One region of the Streptomyces sp. NPDC085931 genome, then DNA from elsewhere that is predicted to be linked to it. Evidence: riboswitches for the same ligand, from Rfam matches in the RefSeq annotation. Region 1 holds a riboswitch; each other region holds the start of a gene.

Region 1 (5,342 bases):
CCTGCGAGCTGCTGCGCTGCACCTTGTAGCGGCGGTGCCGGGCGTTCGACTTCAGGTAGTCCTCGACGATGGCGTCCCGCTCGACGCCCAGGGCGAGCAGCGTCACCGCGATGGACAGGCCCGCGCGGTCCTTGCCCGCCGCGCAGTGCATCAGCGCGGGGACGCTGTCCTCGGCGAGCGCGTGCAGCACCCGGGAGTGCTCCGCGGTGCGGTCCTTGATGATCATGCGGTAGGACGCGATCATCCGGTCCGCGCCCTTGCCGTCCGCGAGGATCGCGCGCAGCTGCTCCAGGTCCCCGTCGCGGACCATCCGCCAGAACTCGGCGCCGTCGGCCGGGTCGCTCAGCGGCAGGTTCACGTTGCGCACGCCCGGCAGCTCGACGTCCGGGCCCTCGAGCTTCTGGTCGGCGGCGTTGCGGAAGTCGAAGACCGTGTGCAGGCCCAGCGTGGCCAGGAAGGCGGCGTCCTCCGCGGTCGCGTGCGCCAGGTGGCCGCTGCGGAAGAGCACGCCCTGCCGCACGCGCCGCCCGTCCACGGTCGGCAGTCCGCCCACGTCGCGGAAGTTGCGCACTCCGGCCAGCTCGGGCTCGGTCGACGGGACCTGCTGTGTCACGTGGGCTCCTCCCCATCGGCGCCGCCGACGCGGGCTCGGCGGCGGGCACCACTCGACGATACGACATGCCTGCCAGGGGCAATGAGGTGTCCACAGGCGTTGCCCGATGCGCCCACCGGCCTCGATGATGTTGCTGATTGATCGTCCCTGGTCGTGCTTGTCCGAATCTGTGAGGTCTCGATGCTGGACATCTCGGAAGACGGTCGTACCTGGGTGCTCTCCGGCCCGGCCGGCAGCTACGCCCTCCATGTCACCGACCGGGACGAACTGCTGCATCTGCACTGGGGCCCCCGGATCACCCTCGCCGACGCCGAGGCCCTCGCCCTGCGCCCCCTGCCGGAGTACTGGCCTTTCGAGTCCCCGCTCGACGGCCGCGAGGAGTACCCGGTCGAGGGCGGCCCCCGTTTCGTCCGCCCCGCCCTGTCCGTGCGCACCGCCGGGCGGCGCGGCACCGCATGGGTCCACGAGGGGTACGAGACCGAGGACGGCGAGCTGCGTCTGCGCTTCCGGGACGACGGCCTGGCCATCACCCTGCACTACCGGATGCGCCCCTCCTCGGACGTCGTCGAGCGCTGGGCCACCCTGGACAACCAGGGGCCGGAGGTCGAGGTGCTGCGCGCCGACTCCGCGACCTGGACCCTGCCCGACCGCGACAGCTGGCGGCTGTCCCAGCTGCACGGCCGCTGGGGCGCCGAGTCCCGGCTGGTGCGCTCCGCGCTGACCTACGGCGAGAAGGTGATCGGCAGCCGGCGCGGTCACACCGGCCACCAGCACCTGCCCTGGGTCGCCCTCGACACCGACGCGACCGAGGAGCACGGCGAGGTCTACGGCTGCGCCCTGGGCTGGTCCGGCTCCTGGCGGATCTCCGTGGCGCAGCTCCCCGACGCGCGCGTGCAGATCACCGGCGGCGCCGGCCACGACGACTCGGGCCTGCTGACGCTGGGCACGGGGGAGTCGTACACGACCCCCGTCTTCGCCGGGCTGTGGAGCGGCGGCGGCTTCGGCGGGGCGAGCCGCGCCTGGCACGCGTACCAGCGGGCCTACGTGATCCCGGACGCCGGGCAGGACCGGCCGGTGCTGTTCAACTCCTGGGAGGCCACCGGGTTCGACATCTCCGAGGAGCAGCAGCGGGCGCTCGCCGAGCGGGCCGCGGCCCTGGGGGTCGAGCTGTTCGTCGTCGACGACGGCTGGTTCGGGGCGCGCACCGGCGACCGGGCCGGGCTCGGCGACTGGACGCCCAACCCCGAGCGCTTCCCCGGCGGGCTGAAGCCGCTCGCCGACCATGTGCACGGCCTCGGCATGCGGTTCGGCATCTGGGTCGAGCCGGAGATGGTGAACCCGGACAGCGACCTGTACCGCGCCCACCCGGACTGGGTGCAGTACCAACCGGGACGAAAGCGGACGGAGTTCCGCAATCAGCTCGTACTGAATCTGGCCCGGGAGGACGTCCAGGAGTACCTGTGGGGGCAGCTCGACGGGCTCCTGGCCGGCGCCCCGATCGACTACGTCAAGTGGGACTTCAACCGCTGCTTCACCGACGCCGGCTGGCCCGGTGACCGCTACCCGCAGCGGCTGTGGGTCGACCACGTCCGCGCCCTGTACGGCCTGCTCGACCGGCTGCGGGCCGCCCACCCGGGCGTGGCCTTCGAGTCCTGCTCGGGCGGCGGAGGCCGGATCGACCTGGGCGTGCTCAGCCGTACGGACCAGGTGTGGACCTCCGACAACACCGACCCGCTCGACCGGCTCGCCATCCAGCACGGTTTCAGCCAAATCCACCCCGCGCGCGTGATGGCCGCCTGGGTCACCGACAGTCCGAACGCCATGCTCAACCACCGGGCCAGTTCCCTGCGGTTCCGGTTCGTCAGCGCCATGGCCGGGGTCCTCGGGGTCGGCGGCGACCTCACGAAGTGGACGGAGGAGGAACTCGCCGAGGCGCGTCAGTGGGTGGCGCGCTACAAGGAGATCCGCCCCGTGGTGCAGCGCGGTGACCTCTACCGGCTGCGGCCCCCGGAGGGCGGGCCGAGCGCCGTGCAGTACGTCCTCGGCGACGAGACCGTCGTCCTCGCCTGGCTCCCGGCGCAGCGCTACGGCGACCCCGGGCCGGCGCTCCGGCTGCGCGGCCTCGATCCGGCGGCGACGTACGAATGCCTCGAAACGGGCGAACTGCACCGAGGGGCCGTCCTGCTGCACCACGGACTGCGGGTCGTGCTGCGCGGAGACCTGGACGCCACCGTGGTCCGCCTTAAGCGGAAGTAGTCATTCTTGTCCGAATAAGGCGCTTCGGCCGCTTCGCCATAACGTGCCCCGGTCGTAAAGGAGATGAGAACGGGGTGCGTGACCATCGTCATACTCGTGACGATGTGTTGTTGCCATGCGCACGTAATCAGGGCCCCATTCAGGGCGATTGAGGAAAGCCGGAGATCCGTAATCCACGCTCGGTGACGGGAAAATGTGCCGACGCGTCAAGAAAAACGCCTCCACGGGCAACCGCAAGCTTGTCCCGTCGCGTCCTGGTCGCTTACGTTCCACACCAATCCGGACGGACGCCTAATCCTGCCGCCGCCCGGAGCCCGCACACACTGACCCGACGTACGGCAGGAGCGGGGGACCCACAGGTAAGACGCCTGTTCCGGTTCCCGGAACGGGCTTGGGGTTAAGCCGCGCCCGCCGCGGCCGGGCATCTCCAGCCCGCACCCGACAGCTCACCTCGCAGGCGACGGAGAGGAATTCGTCATGCCCGCGAAGGGTAAGCACCGCCGCCCCAAGACCCAGCGTTTCACCCGCTCCATCGCCGTCGCCGGAACCGGCGGGGCCGCTCTCGCCCTTCCCCTCATGGGGGCCGCCGGCGCCCACGCCGCCACTCCGCAGGCGGCTGTGGAAAAGGCCGTCCAGGCCGCCCCGGCCGCCGAGAAGAAGGCCGCGGAGAAGGCCACCGGCACGCGCACCTACACGGTGAAGGCCGGCGACTATCTCGCGAAGATCGCCGACGACCAGAACGTCAGCGGCGGCTGGAAGAAGCTCTACTCCGGCAACCGGGACGCCGTCGGCGACGACCCGTCGCTGATCCACCCGGGCCTGAAGCTCTCCCTCGGCAAGAAGGCCGCCGCGAGCGCCCCCCGGGCGTCCGCGCCGTCCGCGCCCAAGGCATCGGCCGAGAAGGCGGAGAAGCCCGCGCAGAAGCCCGCGAAGAAGTCCTCGTCCGCCGGGACGCGGACCGCCGCGAAGCCGGCCGCCGCGCCGGCCGCCCAGAGCAACGCCGCCGGCTACAGCTCGCCGGTGGACGGTGCCACCGTCGGCACCCCGTACCGCATGTCCGGCAGCATGTGGTCCAGCGGCTACCACACCGGTGTCGACTTCGTCGTCCCGACCGGCACCTCCCTCAAGGCCGTCGGCGCGGGCACGGTCGTCTCCGCCGGATGGGGCGGCGCCTACGGCAACCAGGTCGTCATCAAGCTGAACGACGGCCACTACGCCCAGTACGCCCACCTGTCCCAGCTCTCCGTCTCGGCCGGCCAGACCGTGACGGCCGGGCAGCAGGTCGGCCTGTCCGGCGCCACCGGCAACGTCACCGGACCGCACCTGCACTTCGAGATCCGCACCGCCCCGGGCTACGGCTCGGACGTGGACCCGGTCGCCTTCCTGCGCTCCCACGGCGTCTCCGTCGGCTGACCCGTCGCGCGACCGGCTGCCCGGCCCGGGTCGGGTCCGGCTCGGTCGTCGCACCTGACACGCCGCCGAAGGCCGGTCCCCGATCCCCGGGGCCCGGCCTTCGGCGTGCGCGCCCCCGGCGCGGGCCACCGACCGGGGGCGCCGGGCGGGACTGCGGTGGCCACGTCCGGACCGGCGGCTTCCGGGTGCGGCGGTTCCCCCGCAACACCCCTGACGCGTCGGCTATTCCGGAATTGGCGAACACTTTGGGAGTGGCTTATCTCACCGCCCGTCAACCTTTTCTACGGTCGCGTAGGTCACATTCGAAGGTGAATCATGAGCGGCTGTGGCAGACGATTCGAAGAGTGACAGCAGAGCAGTGATCGGGTCGTACGTGGCGGTGGGGGACAGCTTCACCGAGGGTGTCGGTGATCCCGGCCCCGACGGGGCGTTCGTCGGCTGGGCCGACCGGCTCGCCGTCCTGCTCGCCGACCTCCGGCCCGAAGGCGACTTCCGGTACACCAACCTCGCCGTGCGCGGGAAGCTCCTCGACCAGATCGTGGCGGACCAGGTTCCGCGGGCCGTCGAGATGGCCCCGGACCTCGTCTCGTTCTGCGCCGGCGGCAACGACATCATCCGGCCCGGCACCGACCCGGACGAGGTGGCCGAGCGCTTCGAGCGGGCGCTGGCGCGGCTCACGGCGGTGGCCGGGACGGTGATGGTGACGACCGGGTTCGACACGCGTGGCGTGCCCGTGCTCAAGCACCTGCGGGGCAAGATCGCCACGTACAACGGACACGTCCGGGCCATCGCCGACCGGTACGGCTGCCCGGTGCTCGACCTGTGGTCGCTGCGCAGTGTGCAGGACCGCAGGGCCTGGGACGCCGACCGGCTGCACCTGTCGCCCGAGGGGCACACACGCGTGGCGCTGCGCGCGGGGCAGGTGCTGGGGCTGGACGTCCCGGCCGATCCCGAGCAGCCGTGGCCGCCGCTGCCGCCGCGGGGGACGCTGGAGGTGCGGCGGGACGACGTGCACTGGGCGCGGGAGTTCCTGGTGCCGTGGATCGGACGGCGGTTGCGG
Region 2 (5,342 bases), on a different contig from region 1:
CGGGAGCGGCGGGCCTGCCGCTTGGTCTGGGACCGGTAGACCCGGGCCGCGGTCTGCTCGCCGAGCAGCCGGATCCTGGTCGCGGTGGAGAACCGGTCCCGGTCCTTCACGGCCATGTCTGTCCGCCTCCCGCTGCACCGTCATACGCGCGTACGTCCCCGGACACGGTACGGGACCGAGTACGGGGACGTACGTACGACGCTGCCTCTTGGGGGCCTTTCGGCGCTCAGCCCTTGAAGCGCGGGAACGCGCTGCGGCCGGCGTACACCGCCGCGTCGTCGAGGATCTCCTCGATGCGCAGCAGCTGGTTGTACTTGGCGACACGCTCGGAGCGGGCCGGGGCGCCGGTCTTGATCTGGCCGCAGTTGGTGGCGACGGCCAGGTCGGCGATGGTGACGTCCTCGGTCTCGCCGGAGCGGTGGGACATCATGCACTTGAAGCCGTTGCGCTGGGCCAGCTCGACGGCGTCCAGGGTCTCGGTCAGCGAGCCGATCTGGTTGACCTTGACCAGCAGGGCGTTGGCCGCGCCCTCCTCGATGCCGCGGGCGAGACGCTCGGGGTTGGTGACGAACAGGTCGTCGCCGACGAGCTGGACCTTGTCACCGAGCTTGTCGGTGATGGTCTTCCAGCCCTCCCAGTCGTCCTCGAACAGCGGGTCCTCGATGGAGACGAGCGGGTACGCGTCGACGAGCTCCGCGTAGTACTCGGTCATCTCGGCCGCCGAGCGCTCCTTGCCCTCGAAGGTGTAGACGCCGTCCTTGTAGAACTCGGAGGCGGCGACGTCGAGCGCCAGGGCGATCTGCTCGCCGGGGGTGTAGCCGGCTTCCTTGACGGCCTCGAGGATGAGGTCGAGGGCCTCGCGGTTGGAGCCGAGGTTCGGGGCGAAGCCGCCCTCGTCGCCGAGGCCGGTGGCCAGGCCCTTGCTCTTCAGGACCTTCTTCAGCGTGTGGTAGACCTCGGCGCCCCAGCGCAGGGCCTCGGAGAAGGACTCCGCGCCGATCGGGGCGATCATGAACTCCTGGATGTCCACGTTGGAGTCGGCGTGCGAGCCGCCGTTCAGGATGTTCATCATCGGCACCGGCAGCAGGTGCGCGTTCGGGCCGCCCAGGTAGCGGAACAGCGGCAGGTCGCTGGCCTCGGAGGCGGCGTGGGCCACGGCGAGCGAGACGCCGAGGATGGCGTTGGCGCCGAGGGAGCCCTTGTTGTCGGTGGCGTCCAGGTCGAACATCGCCTGGTCGATCAGGCGCTGCTCGGTGGCGTCGTAACCGACCAGCTCCGGGCCGATCTGCTCGATGACCGCGAGGACGGCCTTCTCCACACCCTTGCCGAGGTAGCGGTTCGAGTCGCCGTCGCGGAGCTCGATGGCCTCGAAGGCGCCCGTGGAGGCGCCGGACGGGACGGCGGCACGGCCGGTGCTGCCGTCGTCGAGGCCGACCTCGACCTCGACCGTGGGGTTGCCTCGGGAGTCCAGGATTTCCCGGGCTACGACGACGTCGATGGACGGCACGAGCATCTCCTTCTTATGTGACGCGGTGACGCGGGTCGCGTGGACCCGGCGGGGTGCGGGCCGTGGTGGCTCGCGACATGAGCCTAACCGGCTCCGGGCGATCGGCCACCGGGTCGCCCACCCCATGGACAGAACCGAGAGTAAATTGTTTCCGAACGGAACAAAGCCGATTGCCGAAAAACCCCGTCCCGGTGCGTACGGGGGACGACGCATCGGGACGGGGAGCCCGTGGGGACGGGGTGGACCGGCTGCTTACTTCAGGTGCAGCTGCTGGCCCGGGTAGATGAGGTTGGCGTCCTCGACGATGTCCTTGTTCAGCTTGAAGAGCTTCTCCCAGCCGCCCTTGACCTTCTCCTCGGCCGCGATCGAGCTCAGGGTGTCGCCCTTGACGACCTTGTACTCGCCGTCGCCCTTCTTGACCTTCTTGCCGGTCGGGGTGGTGACGGTCTTCTTCGCGGCCGGGCGCTCGTCGGAGCGGGAGGCCGGCTGCTGCTGGGTCTCGCGGGTCTCGGTGCTCTGCTGGCTCTGGCTCTGGCTCTGCGCGGAGCTGCCGGAGTCGGTGGAGCCGCCGCCGGTGTAGCCGGCGCTCGACAGGCCCTTGCCGCAGACCGGCCAGGCGCCCTTGCCCTGGCTCGCGAGCACCTTCTCGGCGATCTCGATCTGCTGGGCCTTGGTGGCCTGGTCAGCGGTGGAGGCGTACTTCGTGCCGCCGTAGCCGGCCCAGGTGGAGGCGGAGAACTGCAGACCGCCGTAGTAGCCGTTGCCGGTGTTGATGGACCAGTTGCCGCCGGACTCGCACTGGGCGACGGCGTCCCACTCGGAGGCGGTGGCGGCGGAGGCGTTGCCGGCCGCCATCAGCGGGGCGGCGACGGCGGCACCGGTGACACCGGCGATGGCGATGGCGCGAGTGGCCTTGGACGGACGGCGGTGCGTGCCCTTGCCGGAAAACAGCATGGAGAGATCCCCTCACCGACGCCTGCGAGGTGAGCTGTCGGGTTCGGGCCGGTTGAGTTGCCCGGCCACGCCCCTCACGGGACGCGGCTCCACCCCAAGCCCTTCCGGCGCAACCGGCCGGTCGGGCACCTACCTTGGGTCCCCCGCTCCTGCCTACGGCGCTTGACGCGACGACTGTTCCCGTGCGGCCGCTGGCAGGATTCGGCGTTGCGGCAGCCGGGGCTCGCATTGACGAGCGGTCACGACCGTAGACAGATGATCGGCGGAATTTCAAAGACGATCAGGGCTTCTGAGATCTATCTCTCACCGCACTTATACGGGACATACGGCGCGAAACATGACGCTAACTCACCCGGTTTCGCGGTGACTTCGACCCTCGTTTCCGCACTGCCCGATGGGCTACCGCTCGTCCGCTTCGCCCTCCGCGGTGAGCGTCTGACCGGGCTGAACGAGGTCCGCGGCGCCGTCGGCGGCCTTCTCGTCCCCGGTGGCCGACTCCTGCCATCCGCCGCCCGCGTTGAGGGAGTCGGCGATGGACCAGGAGCTGTCGCCGACGCCGACGATGTAGGCACCTTCGGACGCCTCGCCGGCACCCGCGTCGCCGCGTGAGGCGTGCCGGCCCGAGGAACCGCTCTCGTGGCCGCCCGCGACTTCGGCGCTCTCCTCGGCGCTGGGACCCCGGTGACGGCCGGAGCCGCGGTCCGCGCGGTCCGAAGCCTCGCCCGCCGTCCGGGAGTTGCCGGACGCTTCCCCCTCGGGCGTGGCCGAGGGCGAGCCGTCGGACGCCCGGCCGGAGGGACGGGAGTCGGGCGACTTGTCGGACTTGGCGGAATCGTCCCGAGCAGTCGACGAGCCGTCAGGCGACTGTGATGCGGACGGGGAAGGCGACGGGGACTCCGGGGACTCCGAAGGCGAGGAAGAAGCGGAGGACTCGGATCCCGGCGAGTCGAGCAGGCCGGACGAGTCCACCGGAGCGGACTCATCGGGCGAACCGGACTTGCCGGACTCCCCCGACGCGCCCTGCTCGAGGCCCGAGAGCAGCCCGCAGGTGCGCCACGCGCCGACCCCCTGGTCGGCGAGGATTCTCTCCGCCACGGATATCTGCTGGGAGCGGCTGGCGAGATCGGCACTCGGCGCGTAATCCAGACCGCCGTAGTTCTCCCAGTCCTCCTGGGAGAGGGCGAGGCCGCCGTAGTAGCCGTTGCCGCTGTTCTGACTCCAGGCACCACCCGTCTCGCAGTCCGCGACCCGGTCCCAGGTCGTGCCGTCGGCCGCGCTGGCACCGGAGGCCCCGAGGAGCGGGATCGCGATGGCGGAGCCGGTCACTCCGGCCGCAACGAGGAGTGCCGGAGCCTGGCGGGGGCGGCGGTGCCGACCGTTCCCGGAGAGCATGCGGATACCTTTCGCGAGACAGCAGTGACCCACGCGGCCCGGGAGTCCCCGGCCGCGCTGATGGGTGAACGTATCGGCACACGATCACTTGTCACAAGTTCATGCCGCGCAGATCACGTGAAGATCACAGAGTTGAGGGCGTGTCACTTTGCGCTCGGGGTGAATTCCACCGGCAGGGTGCGCAGCCCGCGCATGATGAGCCCGCCGCGCCACCGCAGCTCCGCCGGGTCCGCCGCGAGGCGGAGGTCCGGCAGGCGCGTGAGGAGGGTGGCGAGGGCGGTCTGGCCCTCCAGGCGGGCGAGCGGGGCGCCGAGGCAGTAGTGGATGCCGTGGCCGTAACCGAGGTGCTGGTTGTCGCAGCGGGACAGGTCGAGCACGTCCGGGTCGGCGAACCGCTCCGGGTCCCGGTCCGCGGCGGCCAGGACGACCAGGACCGGGTCGCCCGCGTCGATCCGCTGCCCGCCGATGGTGAGCGGCTGCGTGGCGAACCGCCAGGTGGCGAGCTCGACCGGGCCGTCGTAGCGCAGCAGTTCCTCCACTCCGGTCTCCAGCAGGCCGCTCTCCCCGGCGGCGAGGGAGGCCTGCAGGCGGGCGCGCTGCTCGGGGTGGGTGAGCAGGGCGTAGGTGCCGTTGCCGATGAGGTTGACCGTCGTCTCGAAACCGGCGAACAGCAGGATGAAGGCCATGGCCGCCGCCTCGTTCTCGGTGAGGTGCTCGCCGTGGTCGGAGGCGCGGATGAGGCCGGAGATGAGGTCCTCGCCGGGGCCGGGCTCGGCGGGGAGCGCCTCCCGCTTGCGGTGGATGAGGTCGGCGAGGTAGCCGCGCATCTTCTTCACCGACCGGGCCACGCCGCCCCGCGGCCCGCCCTGGTGACGGATCATCATGCCCGCCCAGTCCCGGAAGTCGTCCTGGTCCTCGCGGGGGACGCCGAGCAGGTCGCAGATGGCGTAGATGGGCAGCGGGAAGGCGAACTCGTGGATGAGGTCGGCGGACCCCTTTTGCGCGAACCCGTCAATGAGGGTGTCGGTGAGCTCCTGCACCCGTGGCGCGAACTCGGCGACCCGGCGGGGGGTGAACGCCTTGGAGACGAGTCGCCGCAGCCTGGTGTGGTCCGGCGGGTCGATGTTGAGCAGGTGCGTCATCAGCTCGGCCTTGCGCTCGCCGGGGATGCCGGTCTTGCCCTTGGCGTGCGCCGGTTCGTCGTGGTGCGCCGGGTTCTTGGACAGGCGGGGGTCGGCGAGGGTCTGCCTGGCGTCGGCGTAGCGCGTGACCAGCCAGGCCTCGACGCCGCTCGGGAGCCGTGTCCTGTGGACGGGGCTGTGCTCGCGGAGCCAGGCGTAGGCGGGGTAGGGGTCGCTCGCGAACTCCCAGGTGAACAGGGCGGGGGCGGGGGCGGGCGCCGGAGCGGGCGGGCCGGGCTGGGGCTGGTCGGTCACCCCCCGACGGTATCCGGCCCGCCGCCGCTCCCCCGTGCCGGTCCGCTCAGCCC
Region 3 (5,342 bases), on a different contig from region 1:
GCGGGTTGGGTGAGGGGCACGCGCGCGTGCCCCTCAAAAACGCACGGGACCCCTCAGGCCGGCCGCACCACGCTGTGGACGGCCGACTCGCCGTCGTAGTAGACCGACTCCTCGCGCACGTACGCGCCCGGCTTCGGGGCGTGGATCATCATGCCGTTGCCGATGTAGAGGCCGACGTGGGTGATGTCGTCGTAGAAGAACACCAGGTCACCGGGTTGGGCACGGGACAGCGGGACGGTGGTGCCGGCGTCGACCTGGTCGTAGGTCGTGCGCGGGAGGGTGACCCCGGCGGCCTTCCACGCGGCCTGGGTGAGGCCGGAGCAGTCGTAGGAGCCGGGGCCGACGGCGCCCCACACGTACGGTTTGCCGATCTGGGCGCGGGCGAAGGCCAGCGCCTTGCCCGCCTTGGTGGCGTACGAGGAGCCGGCCGGGACCGGGGACGTCGGGGAGGCGGGGCCCGCGGCGGTGCCCGACGGGGCGCTGTCCTGCCGCTGGGCGGCCTCTTCCCGGGCCTTGTCCCGCGCGGCCTGCTCGCGGGCCAGCTCGGCGGCCCTGCGGGCGGCCTCCGCCCGCTTCTCCTGCTCGATCGCCGCGAGCCGCGCCTTCTCCTCGGCGGTCAGCTGCGACAGCAGGTCGCGGGCGGCGGCGAGCTTGCGCTGGACGGTGGCCTTGGCCGTCTTCAGATCGCTCTGCGACGCGGTGAGCGTCCGCAGGCTCTCGGTGGCCTCCTGGCGCTTGCGCATCGTCTCGGACTGCTGGGTGACGTAGTCGTCGACCGCGCCCTTCTGGCGGCCGGTCATCCGGTCCATCAGCTGGGACTGGTCGACGTAGTCCTGCGGGGTGTCCGCGAGCAGGAACGTGGCGGTGTCCGGTGCGGCGGCGCCGGTGCGGTACTGGGCGGCGGCGAAGGAACCGAGCTTCTGGCGGGCCTCGTTGAGCTTCTCGGTGCGCTCGGCGACGTCGTCGAGGAGGGTGCCGACGCGCTTGCGCTGCTTCGCGGTCTTCTCCTTGGCCGCGTTGTACTTGTCGGTCGCCGACTCGGCCTGGCGGTACAGGTCGTCGACCTTCTTCTCGACCTCCTCCAGGCTGGGCTTGCCGTCGGCCTCGGGGGCGGCGTTGGCCGACTGGGACAGCAGGGCGACGGAGGTGAGGGCCGCCGTTGCGAGGGCGGGGGTCCGTATGCCTGCCACGCGCGTGCCCGAAGGACGCGACTTACGGTGCGACGCCAAGGGAGGCGACTCCTTCCAAGGTTCCGCCTACCGGGTTAGCTGTCGGGTTCGGGCGGGTGGTTCGGAAGGGTTGCCCTACGGCCTTCCCGGGGAGGGAGTCGGGCCGATTCACCCCAGGTTCTCGGTGGGTCCCCGGCTCCGGCTGCCGCTGCGGCACACCGGACTCGGCGGAGGCCGCGCGGCCCGGCGACGTTCGCCGGTGGGGGTCATGCGGCCCGGTCGCACCGTAGCCAACTCGTGTGGCGCCTGTGAAGGTTGATGGGTGATATGCCCGATACATTTTCGTGACCTTACGTCGGAGCATCGCTGAGCGTGAGGGAGTGGGGGTAATTGGTCCTGAGTCGTCCCGAATCGGGCCCGGTGTCGCGCGGCGTGATCACGCCATTCCGGACGGCGACGGCGGCCCGGCGACCGGGCACGAAGGCCCGGTTCCGGGGCGATGTTCTCGGGGCGGCGGCGGGCTGTCAGTGGGGCGCCCTAGACTCGGAGAGCGATGAGCAGCCTCTTTGACGACAACTTCCTGGCGAGTCTCCAGGCCCAGCGGGGCCCCGCGGACGAGCCCCCGCCGCCGCCCGAGGACGATCACGTTCCGGAGTCGATCCCGGACGATCTGTTCGGCGGGAAGTTCGACGTGCCGCCGGACCGGGACACCCACTACCGGGACGGCGCCCCCCGCCCCGTGATCGACTCCGCCGCGCTGCTGGACGGGCTGAACGACAACCAGCGCGCCGCCGTCGTGCACTCCGGCTCCCCGCTGCTCATCGTGGCCGGCGCCGGCTCCGGAAAGACCCGCGTGCTCACGCACCGCATCGCGCACCTGCTCGCCGAGCGGGACGTCCACCCCGGCCAGATCCTCGCGATCACCTTCACCAACAAGGCCGCGGGCGAGATGAAGGAGCGCGTCGAGCAGCTCGTCGGCCCCCGCGCCAACGCCATGTGGGTCATGACGTTCCACAGCGCCTGCGTGCGCATCCTCCGCCGCGAGAGCAAGCGGCTCGGCTTCACGTCCTCCTTCTCGATCTACGACGCCGCCGACTCCAAGCGCCTGATGGCCCTGGTCTGCCGCGACCTGGACCTCGACCCCAAGCGCTTCCCGCCGAAGTCGTTCAGCGCCAAGATCAGCAACCTGAAGAACGAGTTGATCGACGAGGAGGACTTCGCCGCCCAGGCCACCGACGGCTTCGAGAAGACCCTCGCCCAGGCCTACGCCCTCTACCAGTCGCGGCTGCGCGAGGCGAACGCCCTGGACTTCGACGACCTGATCATGACCACGGTCAACCTGCTGCGCGCCTTCCCGGACGTCGCCGAGCACTACCGCCGCCGCTTCCGGCACGTCCTGGTCGACGAGTACCAGGACACCAACCACGCGCAGTACGCCCTGGTCCGCGAGCTGGTCGGCACCGCCGAGCACCCCGTGGACGTACCGCCGGAGGCCGAGATCCCGCCCGCCGAGCTGTGCGTCGTCGGCGACGCCGACCAGTCGATCTACGCCTTCCGCGGCGCGACGATCCGCAACATCCTCCAGTTCGAGGAGGACTACCCGAACGCGACGACGATCCTGCTGGAGCAGAACTACCGCTCCACGCAGACGATCCTCAGCGCCGCCAACGCGGTCATCGAGCGCAACGAGTCCCGCCGCCCCAAGAACCTGTGGACCAACGCGGGCGCGGGCGCGCTGATCACCGGCTACGTCGCCGACACCGAGCACGACGAGGCCCAGTTCGTCGCCGACGAGATAGACCGCCTCACGGACGCCGGCGAGGCGAAGGCGGGCGACGTCGCGGTCTTCTACCGCACCAACGCCCAGTCCCGTGTCTTCGAAGAGGTCTTCATCCGCGTCGGCCTGCCCTACAAGGTCGTCGGCGGCGTCCGCTTCTACGAGCGCAAGGAGGTCCGGGACGTCCTGGCCTACCTGCGCGTCCTGGCCAACCCGGAGGACTCGGTGCCGCTGCGCCGGATCCTCAACGTCCCCAAGCGGGGCATCGGCGACCGGGCCGAGGCGATGATCGACGCCCTCGCCCAGCGCGAGAAGATCAGCTTCCCGCAGGCGCTCAAGCGCGTCGACGAGGCCTACGGCATGGCCGCGCGCTCCACCAACGCCGTCAAGCGGTTCAACACGCTGATGGAGGACCTCCGCACGATCGTCGAGTCCGGCGCCGGACCGGCCACGGTGCTGGAGGCCGTCCTGGAGCGCACCGGCTACCTCGCCGAGCTGCAGGCCTCCACCGACCCGCAGGACGAGACCCGGATCGAGAACCTCCAGGAACTCGCCGCCGTCGCCATGGAGTTCGAGCAGGAACGCGGCGAGGGCGAGCAGAGCACGCTGGCCGACTTCCTCGAACAGGTCGCGCTGGTCGCCGACTCCGACCAGATCCCCGACGAGGAGGACGGCGACGGCGTCATCACGCTCATGACGCTGCACACCGCCAAGGGCCTGGAGTTCCCGGTCGTCTTCCTCACCGGCATGGAGGACGGCGTCTTCCCGCACATGCGCGCCCTCGGCCAGACCAAGGAACTGGAGGAGGAGCGGCGCCTGGCCTACGTCGGCATCACCCGCGCGCGGGAGCGGCTCTACCTGACCCGCTCCACGCTGCGCAGCGCCTGGGGCCAGCCCTCGTACAACCCGCCCTCCCGGTTCCTGGAGGAGATCCCGCCGGCCCACGTGGAGTGGAAGCGCACGGGCGCCACCGGCCCCGCGTCCTCCGGTCCCGTCTCCGCCGTCGCGGCCTCGCTGTCGTCGTCCCGCTCGCGCTCGTCCGCCTCGGGCGCGTCCGGCTTCGCCACCCGCCGTACGGCCGAGAAGCCGGTGGTGGGGCTGGCGGTCGGGGACCGGGTCACGCACGACCAGTTCGGTCTCGGGACGGTCGTGGCGGTCAAGGGAACCGGCGCGAACGCCGAGGCGACGATCGACTTCGGCGACACCAAACCCAAGCGGCTGCTGCTGCGGTACGCGCCGGTGGAGAAGCTGTAGTCCGGTGAGCCGGGCGGGTCGCCGGCCTTCGCCGGTCCGCCCGGCGGGGGCCGTCGTGTTTGCCCGCCCCGCTTGCGGGGGCGGGCTGCGTCAGGTGCTGGGGGCCGGGGCGGCGTGACGCGCCCGCGGGGTCGGGGCGGCCTTACGTCGGGTCGACGCCGTGGCTGCGCAGCCACGAGAGGGGGTCGATCGCCGAGCCGCCCGCGGGACGCACCTCGAAGTGCAGGTGCGGGCCGGTCGAGTTGCCGGAGTTGCCGGAGCGCGCGATCGGGTCCCCGGCCTTGACGGTCGTCCCCGAGGCGACCGTGTACGTGGAGAGGTGGCAGTACCACGTCTCCGTGCCGTCCTTCGCGGTCACGATCATCATGTTGCCGTACGCGCTGTTCCACTGGGTGCGCACGGTGCCGTCGGTCGCGGCCATCACCGTCGTGCCGTAGGAGACGGGGAAGTCGATGCCGGTGTGCAGGGACATCCAGTTGATGCCGGACTGGCCGTAGTAGGCGCTCAGTCCGTGCTGCGCGACCGGCAGGGCGAACTTCGGGCGCAGCCGCTCCTTGCGGGCCGCTTCCTCCGCCGCCCGCTTGCGCTCGGCGGCCTGCTGGGCCTTGAGGTCGATGCGCTCCTGCGTACGGCTGGCCCGGTCGGCGAAGTCGTCGGCCCCGGCGGCGAGGCTCTGCAACTGGGTGTCGAGCTTGTTGTTGGCCGCGGCCGGCTGCACCGGCTGCACGTCCGCCGCGGTGGTGTGCGCCTCCGCCGCGCTGTCCTCCGTGAGACTGCCGACGGAGGCGGCCGCGATCCCGGCCACGCCCATCACACACGCCGAGGGCACCGCGATGGTCATCAGCGCCGAGCGCTTGGGCGGCGTACGGCGGCGGGAACGGGAGCCGGCGCGCGAAGCCGCGCGCGAAGCGGGGGGCTCGACCTCTTCCTGGCCGTCCAGGAGCGGGGCGACGGTGGGCAGTTCGCCGGTCGCGTCCGGCTCGTGGTGGCCGGCCTCGGCGGATTCCTCGTAGGCGACCTGCTCGAACGTCGCGGTCTCGCGCTGATCGAAGGCGACCGGCTCGTGCTGCTCGAAGGTTTCGCCATGCTGCTCGTAGGCGTCCGGGGCGGGTGCGGCGGTGCCGTCGGAGTTCCACTGCGTG
Region 4 (5,342 bases), on a different contig from region 1:
CTGGGCGGTGCCGTCCACGGTCACGGAGGTCGTGTCGCCGACGGCCTTCAGGGCCTCCTCGGCGAAGTCCTTCGGCGTGGCCGGCGGCTGCCGGTCCTTGTCGCGCTCCGGGCCGGCGGAGGCGGTGCCGTGGTAGACCTCGTTGGACTTGCTGTCGTAGGCCCAGACGTCCTTGCCGTTGTGGACGATGCTGTACTCGGCGGCGTTCTCCAGCAGCGACAGCTTCTGCCGGTCGGGGCCGTCGGCGGCGACGCGCAGGGTGTGCGTGCCGGAGGCCAGTTCGGTGAGCTTGGCCGTCGGGTCGGCGGAGGAGGAGCCCTCGCCCCCGCCCGCGGCGCCGGACAGCAGGCCGGACTCCAGGCCGCCGAGGTTCGGCAGGCCGAGGTCGGTGCTGATCTTCACCGTGCCGGAGAACTGCTCGGTGTCCGACTCGGCGATCTTCTGGATGAGCTGCTCTGCGGTGATCTTCGGAAGGTCGGGGTCACCGGAGTCGGCGAGTGCGGGGACCAGGCCGATCGTCGCGGCCGCCACCCCCACCACCGTCACCGGGACGACGTACCGCGCGGCCTTGCGCCGCCGGGAGTTCCGCTCGTCGACCTCCCCGCCGGTCGTGCTGTCGTCGGATGCGTACGGTGCCATGTGTGCCCTACCTCCGTGGTCGGCGGCGGCTGTCCGTGTCGTGCACGCACTCGTCCCTGAGCCGCCATTCTCACCCGAACAGGTGAGGAGTGGTGTTTTCCGTGGTTTCCATCTGACCAAATCGGCCAGGCAGATACGTCAGACCCCGGACTCAACTCGGCGTACTGCTGGGGTATGACACGGGAGGGCGGCTCCTCCCCCGACCCGTAGGGGTCGGGGGGGGCGGCGGGCGGTCAGCCGGCCCGGTGCACCACCGCGTCGCACAGTTCCACCAGGGCCGTCTTCGCGGCGCACTCGGGCAGCGGTGCCAGCGCCGAGCGGGCGTCCTCGGCGTAGCGGACGGTGTCCCGGCGGGCCTGTTCGAGCGCCGGGTGGGCGCGCAGCAGGCGCAGGGCCTCGGCGTGCCGGGCGTCGTCGGTGAGGTCGGAGTCCAGCAGCTCGCACAGGGCGACGTCCTCGGCGAGCCCGAGCCGGGCCGCCCGCTCGCGCAGCCGCAGCACCGGCAGGGTGGGGATGCCCTCGCGCAGGTCGGTGCCGGGGGTCTTGCCGGACTCGTGGGAGTCGGAGGCGATGTCCAGGACGTCGTCGGCGAGCTGGAAGGCGACGCCGAGCCGCTCGCCGTACTGGGTCAGCACGTCCACGACCGTCTCGTCGGCGCCGGACATCATCGCGCCGAACCGGCAGGAGACGGCGACCAGCGAGCCGGTCTTGCCGCCCAGCACGTCGAGGTAGTGCTCGACGGGGTCGCGGCCGTCCTGCGGTCCGGCCGTCTCCAGGATCTGGCCGGTGACCAGCCGCTCGAACGCCTCGGCCTGCACCCGCACGGCCTCCGGGCCGAGGTCGGCCAGGATGTGCGAGGCGCGCGCGAAGAGGAAGTCGCCGGTGAGGACCGCGACGGAGTTGCCCCAGCGGGTGTTGGCGCTGTCCACCCCGCGGCGCACGGCGGCCTCGTCCATCACGTCGTCGTGGTACAGCGTGGCGAGGTGGGTCAGCTCCACGACCACGGCCGACGGCACGATGCCGGGCGCGTGCCGGTCGCCGAACTGGGCGGCGAGCATCACGAGCAGCGGCCGGAACCGCTTGCCGCCGGCCCGCACCAGATGCTGGGCGGCCTCCGTGATGAAGGGCACCTCACTCTTGGTGGCCTCTAGCAGGCCTTCCTCGACAGCCGCCAGTCCGGCCTGGACATCGGCCTCCAGAGCCTGGTCCCGCACGCTCAGCCCGAACGGCCCGACGTCGGTCACGAGGGGTCTCCTGTCTGCTGGTGTCTGCCGGTGCTTACGCGGATTGTCGATAGGTCGCTGCCATCACTCGGATCAGCGTATCCGGTCACGTTTCGATCACCGCCAGCGCCCATGGTTACAGGCCGGGTGGTATCCGATCACGACCGCTATGTTTTCGATCAGCTCATAAGAACAGACATGTTCCGACTTACCGGGAATTCGCGACCTATGCGAGATTTGCGGCATTAACGAAGCAAATTCCTCTTGCGGGACATTGCGCCCCGGGTCGTGATCAGTGAATTGAATCACTTCGGCCCTTCCCCGGCCCCACCGGGGCACCGGGCGGTTTCGCCTTCCGCCGAAAGCGAGTTGAGGCTTGGCTCGCGCAAAGGATCAAGCGGTCCGATCCCCCCGGACCAAGGTCGAACAGTGCCTGGTGTGACTCCGGTGCTTGTTCCCGGCATGTGCTCTCGCATACGTTCCGGCCCAGTCCGGCGGACCGCCGAATCCTGCCGCCGCCCGGACTCCCCACACACACCGACTCACTCACGCAGGGCAGGAGCGGGGGACCCAGGTAAGTCGCCGGTCCGCACGACAGCGGAACGGCTCGGGGTGAAGCCGCGCACGACAGCAGCACGCCGTGTGCGGCCGGGCACCTCCCGGCCCGAACCCGACAGCTCACCTCGCAGGCGCCGGAGAGGAACATCGCCATGCCCGGACGAGGTAAGCACCGTCGCCCCAGCAGGAACCCGATCACCCGTGGTGTCGTCGCCGTCGGAACCGGCGGAGCGGCACTGACCCTGCCGCTCCTCGGCGCCACGCACGCGAGCGCCGCCGAGCCCCAGAGCGCGCCCGCCGCGCAGACCGTGCCGGCCGCGCAGACCGTGCCGCAGGCGGCCCAGCCCGCCACGTCGCTCACGTACACCGTGGCCAAGGGCGACACGCTGTACGGCATCGCGGAGAAGTACGACGTCTCCGGCGGCTGGAAGCAGCTCTACAAGGCCAACCGCGCCGCCGTCGGCGACGACCCGGCGGTGATCCACGCGGGTCTGAAGCTCAAGGTGGCCACGGCCAAGGCCGCCGCCGAGAAGAAGGCCACGCAGTCGTCCGCCCCGGCCGAGCCGGCCGGTGGCGTGACCCGGGCCACCCCGGCCGCCGCGAAGACCTACGCGAACAACCTCGACGGATGGATCCGCGAGGCGCTCGACATCATGGCCCAGCAGGGCATCCCGGGCTCGTACGACGGCATCTACCGCAACATCATGCGGGAGTCGTCCGGCAACCCGCAGGCGATCAACAACTGGGACTCGAACGCCGCCAAGGGCACCCCGTCCAAGGGCCTGCTCCAGGTCATCGACCCGACCTTCGCCGCCTACCACGTGCCCGGCACCCCCTACGACCCGTACGACCCGGTCGCCAACATCACGGCGGCCTGCAACTACGCGGCCGACCGCTACGGCTCGATCGACAACGTCAACGGCCCGTACTGAGCCGTCCCGCCCAGCAGTCGTTCGAGGACGACGGCGATGCCGTCGTCCTCGTTCGACAGCGTGATCTCGTCGGCCACGGCCTTGAGTTCGGGATGGCCGTTGGCCATCGCGACGCCGTACGCCGCCCAGTCGAACATCGGGATGTCGTTGGGCATGTCACCGAAGGCGATGGTGTCCGCGGGCCGCAGCCCCAGGTGCTCGGCGGCCAGCGCCAGCCCCGTCGCCTTGGTGACACCGCACGGCTGCAGCTCGACCGTGCCCGGCCCCGACATCGTCACCGTCGCCAGTGACCCCACCACCGAGCGGGCCGTCGCCGCCAGTTCGTCGTCCGACAGACAGGGGTGGCGCAGCAGCACCTTGCTGATCGGCTCGCCCCACAGCTCGTCGCGCCGGTCGACCCGCACCGCGGGCAGCGTCGGGTGCGGCATGAGGTAGCCCGGCTCGATGAGCGTGAGCCCGTCGACCCCGTCCTGGTCGACCGCCGCGTACACCTCCCCCACCTCGGCCTCGATCTTCCCGAGGGCCGTCTCGGCCAGCTCCCGGTCGAGCGTGACGGACCACAGCATCCGGTGCGCGCCGGCGTCGTACACCTGCGCGCCCTGCCCGCACACCGCGAGCCCCGTGCACCCCAGGTCGTCCAGGAGCGGCCGCACTCTCGGCGCCGGGCGGCCCGTCACCACGAGGTGCTGGGCACCGGCGTCCGCCACCCGCGCGAGTGCGGCGAGGGACCGGTCGGACAGGGTGTCGTCGCCGCGCAGCAGCGTCCCGTCCAGGTCGGTGGCGATGAGTGAATATGCGAGGGGTGCGGCCATGATCAGAGAATACGGACAACGCGCCCGTTCGTTTCATCGCACGGCGCACGCCGATTGCCGGGCGCACGCCGATTGCCCGGTTGAAGGCCTCTGCACCAGTTGGCAACAACATGGTCCGCTACCTACCCGAGGGGCCGCATCGAGCGGTACCTTCCATGTGTCCAGGGGGACTTGATCGGGGGGTCAGGTTGAGCAGTGGGCGCATCCGCGTGGCCGGGCCCGGGGAGCTCGGCGAGCAGGAGAGGGAGCGCTGGCGCGCGCTGCGCGCCGCCTCAGAGGCACCGCGCAACCCTTTCATGGAACCGGAGTTCACCGAGGCCGTCGGTCTGGTGAGGCCGCGGGCCCGGGTCGCGGTCGTCTACGACGGCCGGGAGCCGGCCGGCTTCCTGCCCCATGAACGGGGCCCGTTGGGACAGGGCCGGGCCATCGGGCTCGGCGTCTCGGATGCGCAGGGCGCGATCCTGCGGGCCGGCCTGGACCTGGAGCCGGGCGAACTGCTGCGGGCCTGCTCGCTGTCGTCCTTCGCCTTCGACAACCTGGAGGCGGAGCAGCGGCTGTTCGTCCCGCACGCGGCGGAGGAGCACGCCACCTACGTCGTCGACGTGGAGAAGGGCTACGAGACCTACGAGTCGGGCTTGCGCGCCCAGTCGCCCAAGTTCCTGAAGACCACCCTGGCCAAGGAGCGCAGGCTGGGCCGGCAGGTCGGCGAGGTGCGGTTCGTGTTCGACGAACGCGACCCGGCCGCGCTGCGCACGCTCATGGAGTGGAAGTCGGCGCAGTACCGCAGGACCGGCCGCCGGGACCGGTTCGCGCAAGAGTGGATCACCCGGCTCGTCGGGCACCTGGCCCGCACCCGGGCGCCGGAGTGCAGCGGCACCCTGTCCGTGCTGTACGCCGGGGACCGGCCCGTCGCCGCGCACTTCGGGCTGCGCTCGGCGTCGGTGCTGGCCTGCTGGTTCCCGGCCTACGAGCCGGAGTTCGCGAGGTTCTCGCCCGGTCTGGTGCTGCACCTGCGCATGGCCGAGGCGGCGGCCGCCGCGGGCATCGCCACGCTCGACCTGGGGCGGGGCGCGGCCGAGTACAAGGACGCGCTGAAGACGGGCGAACTGCCCGTGTACGAGGGCGCGGTGATCCGGCCGGGGGCGGGCGCGGCACTGCACTGGCTGAGCCGCGAGCCG

Evidence for each region. Region 1 has a riboswitch for cyclic di-AMP ahead of ACIGAN_RS13850 (M23 family metallopeptidase). Riboswitches for the same ligand answer to the same signal wherever they lie in the genome.
Region 2: linked by a shared signal. The riboswitch ahead of ACIGAN_RS17705 (transglycosylase family protein) and the one ahead of ACIGAN_RS13850 (M23 family metallopeptidase) in region 1 are both predicted to bind cyclic di-AMP.
Region 3: linked by a shared signal. The riboswitch ahead of ACIGAN_RS33825 (C40 family peptidase) and the one ahead of ACIGAN_RS13850 (M23 family metallopeptidase) in region 1 are both predicted to bind cyclic di-AMP.
Region 4: linked by a shared signal. The riboswitch ahead of ACIGAN_RS28525 (transglycosylase SLT domain-containing protein) and the one ahead of ACIGAN_RS13850 (M23 family metallopeptidase) in region 1 are both predicted to bind cyclic di-AMP.

Annotation. Positions count from the first base shown of each region.
Region 1 is NZ_JBITSK010000006.1:67,066-72,407, forward strand. It holds gene ACIGAN_RS13840 (tyrosine-protein phosphatase) at 1-613, opposite strand, end outside; gene ACIGAN_RS13845 (alpha-galactosidase) at 794-2,869, shown strand; cyclic di-AMP (ydaO/yuaA leader) riboswitch at 3,181-3,342, shown strand; gene ACIGAN_RS13850 (M23 family metallopeptidase) at 3,347-4,282, shown strand; gene ACIGAN_RS13855 (SGNH/GDSL hydrolase family protein) at 4,641-5,342, shown strand, end outside.
Region 2 is NZ_JBITSK010000007.1:412,322-417,663, reverse strand. It holds gene ACIGAN_RS17715 (FtsB family cell division protein) at 1-116, opposite strand, end outside; gene eno (phosphopyruvate hydratase) at 227-1,507, opposite strand; gene ACIGAN_RS17705 (transglycosylase family protein) at 1,760-2,461, opposite strand; cyclic di-AMP (ydaO/yuaA leader) riboswitch at 2,466-2,632, opposite strand; gene ACIGAN_RS17700 (transglycosylase family protein) at 2,861-3,853, opposite strand; gene ACIGAN_RS17695 (cytochrome P450) at 3,997-5,289, opposite strand; gene ACIGAN_RS17690 (nucleoside triphosphate pyrophosphohydrolase) at 5,336-5,342, opposite strand, start outside.
Region 3 is NZ_JBITSK010000023.1:46,192-51,533, forward strand. It holds gene ACIGAN_RS33825 (C40 family peptidase) at 54-1,229, opposite strand; cyclic di-AMP (ydaO/yuaA leader) riboswitch at 1,237-1,409, opposite strand; gene pcrA (DNA helicase PcrA) at 1,723-4,200, shown strand; gene ACIGAN_RS33835 (M23 family metallopeptidase) at 4,343-5,342, opposite strand, start outside.
Region 4 is NZ_JBITSK010000015.1:157,699-163,040, reverse strand. It holds gene ACIGAN_RS28535 (LolA family protein) at 1-639, opposite strand, end outside; gene ACIGAN_RS28530 (polyprenyl synthetase family protein) at 873-1,883, opposite strand; cyclic di-AMP (ydaO/yuaA leader) riboswitch at 2,388-2,569, shown strand; gene ACIGAN_RS28525 (transglycosylase SLT domain-containing protein) at 2,573-3,352, shown strand; gene ACIGAN_RS28520 (HAD family hydrolase) at 3,316-4,164, opposite strand; gene ACIGAN_RS28515 (GNAT family N-acetyltransferase) at 4,320-5,342, shown strand, end outside.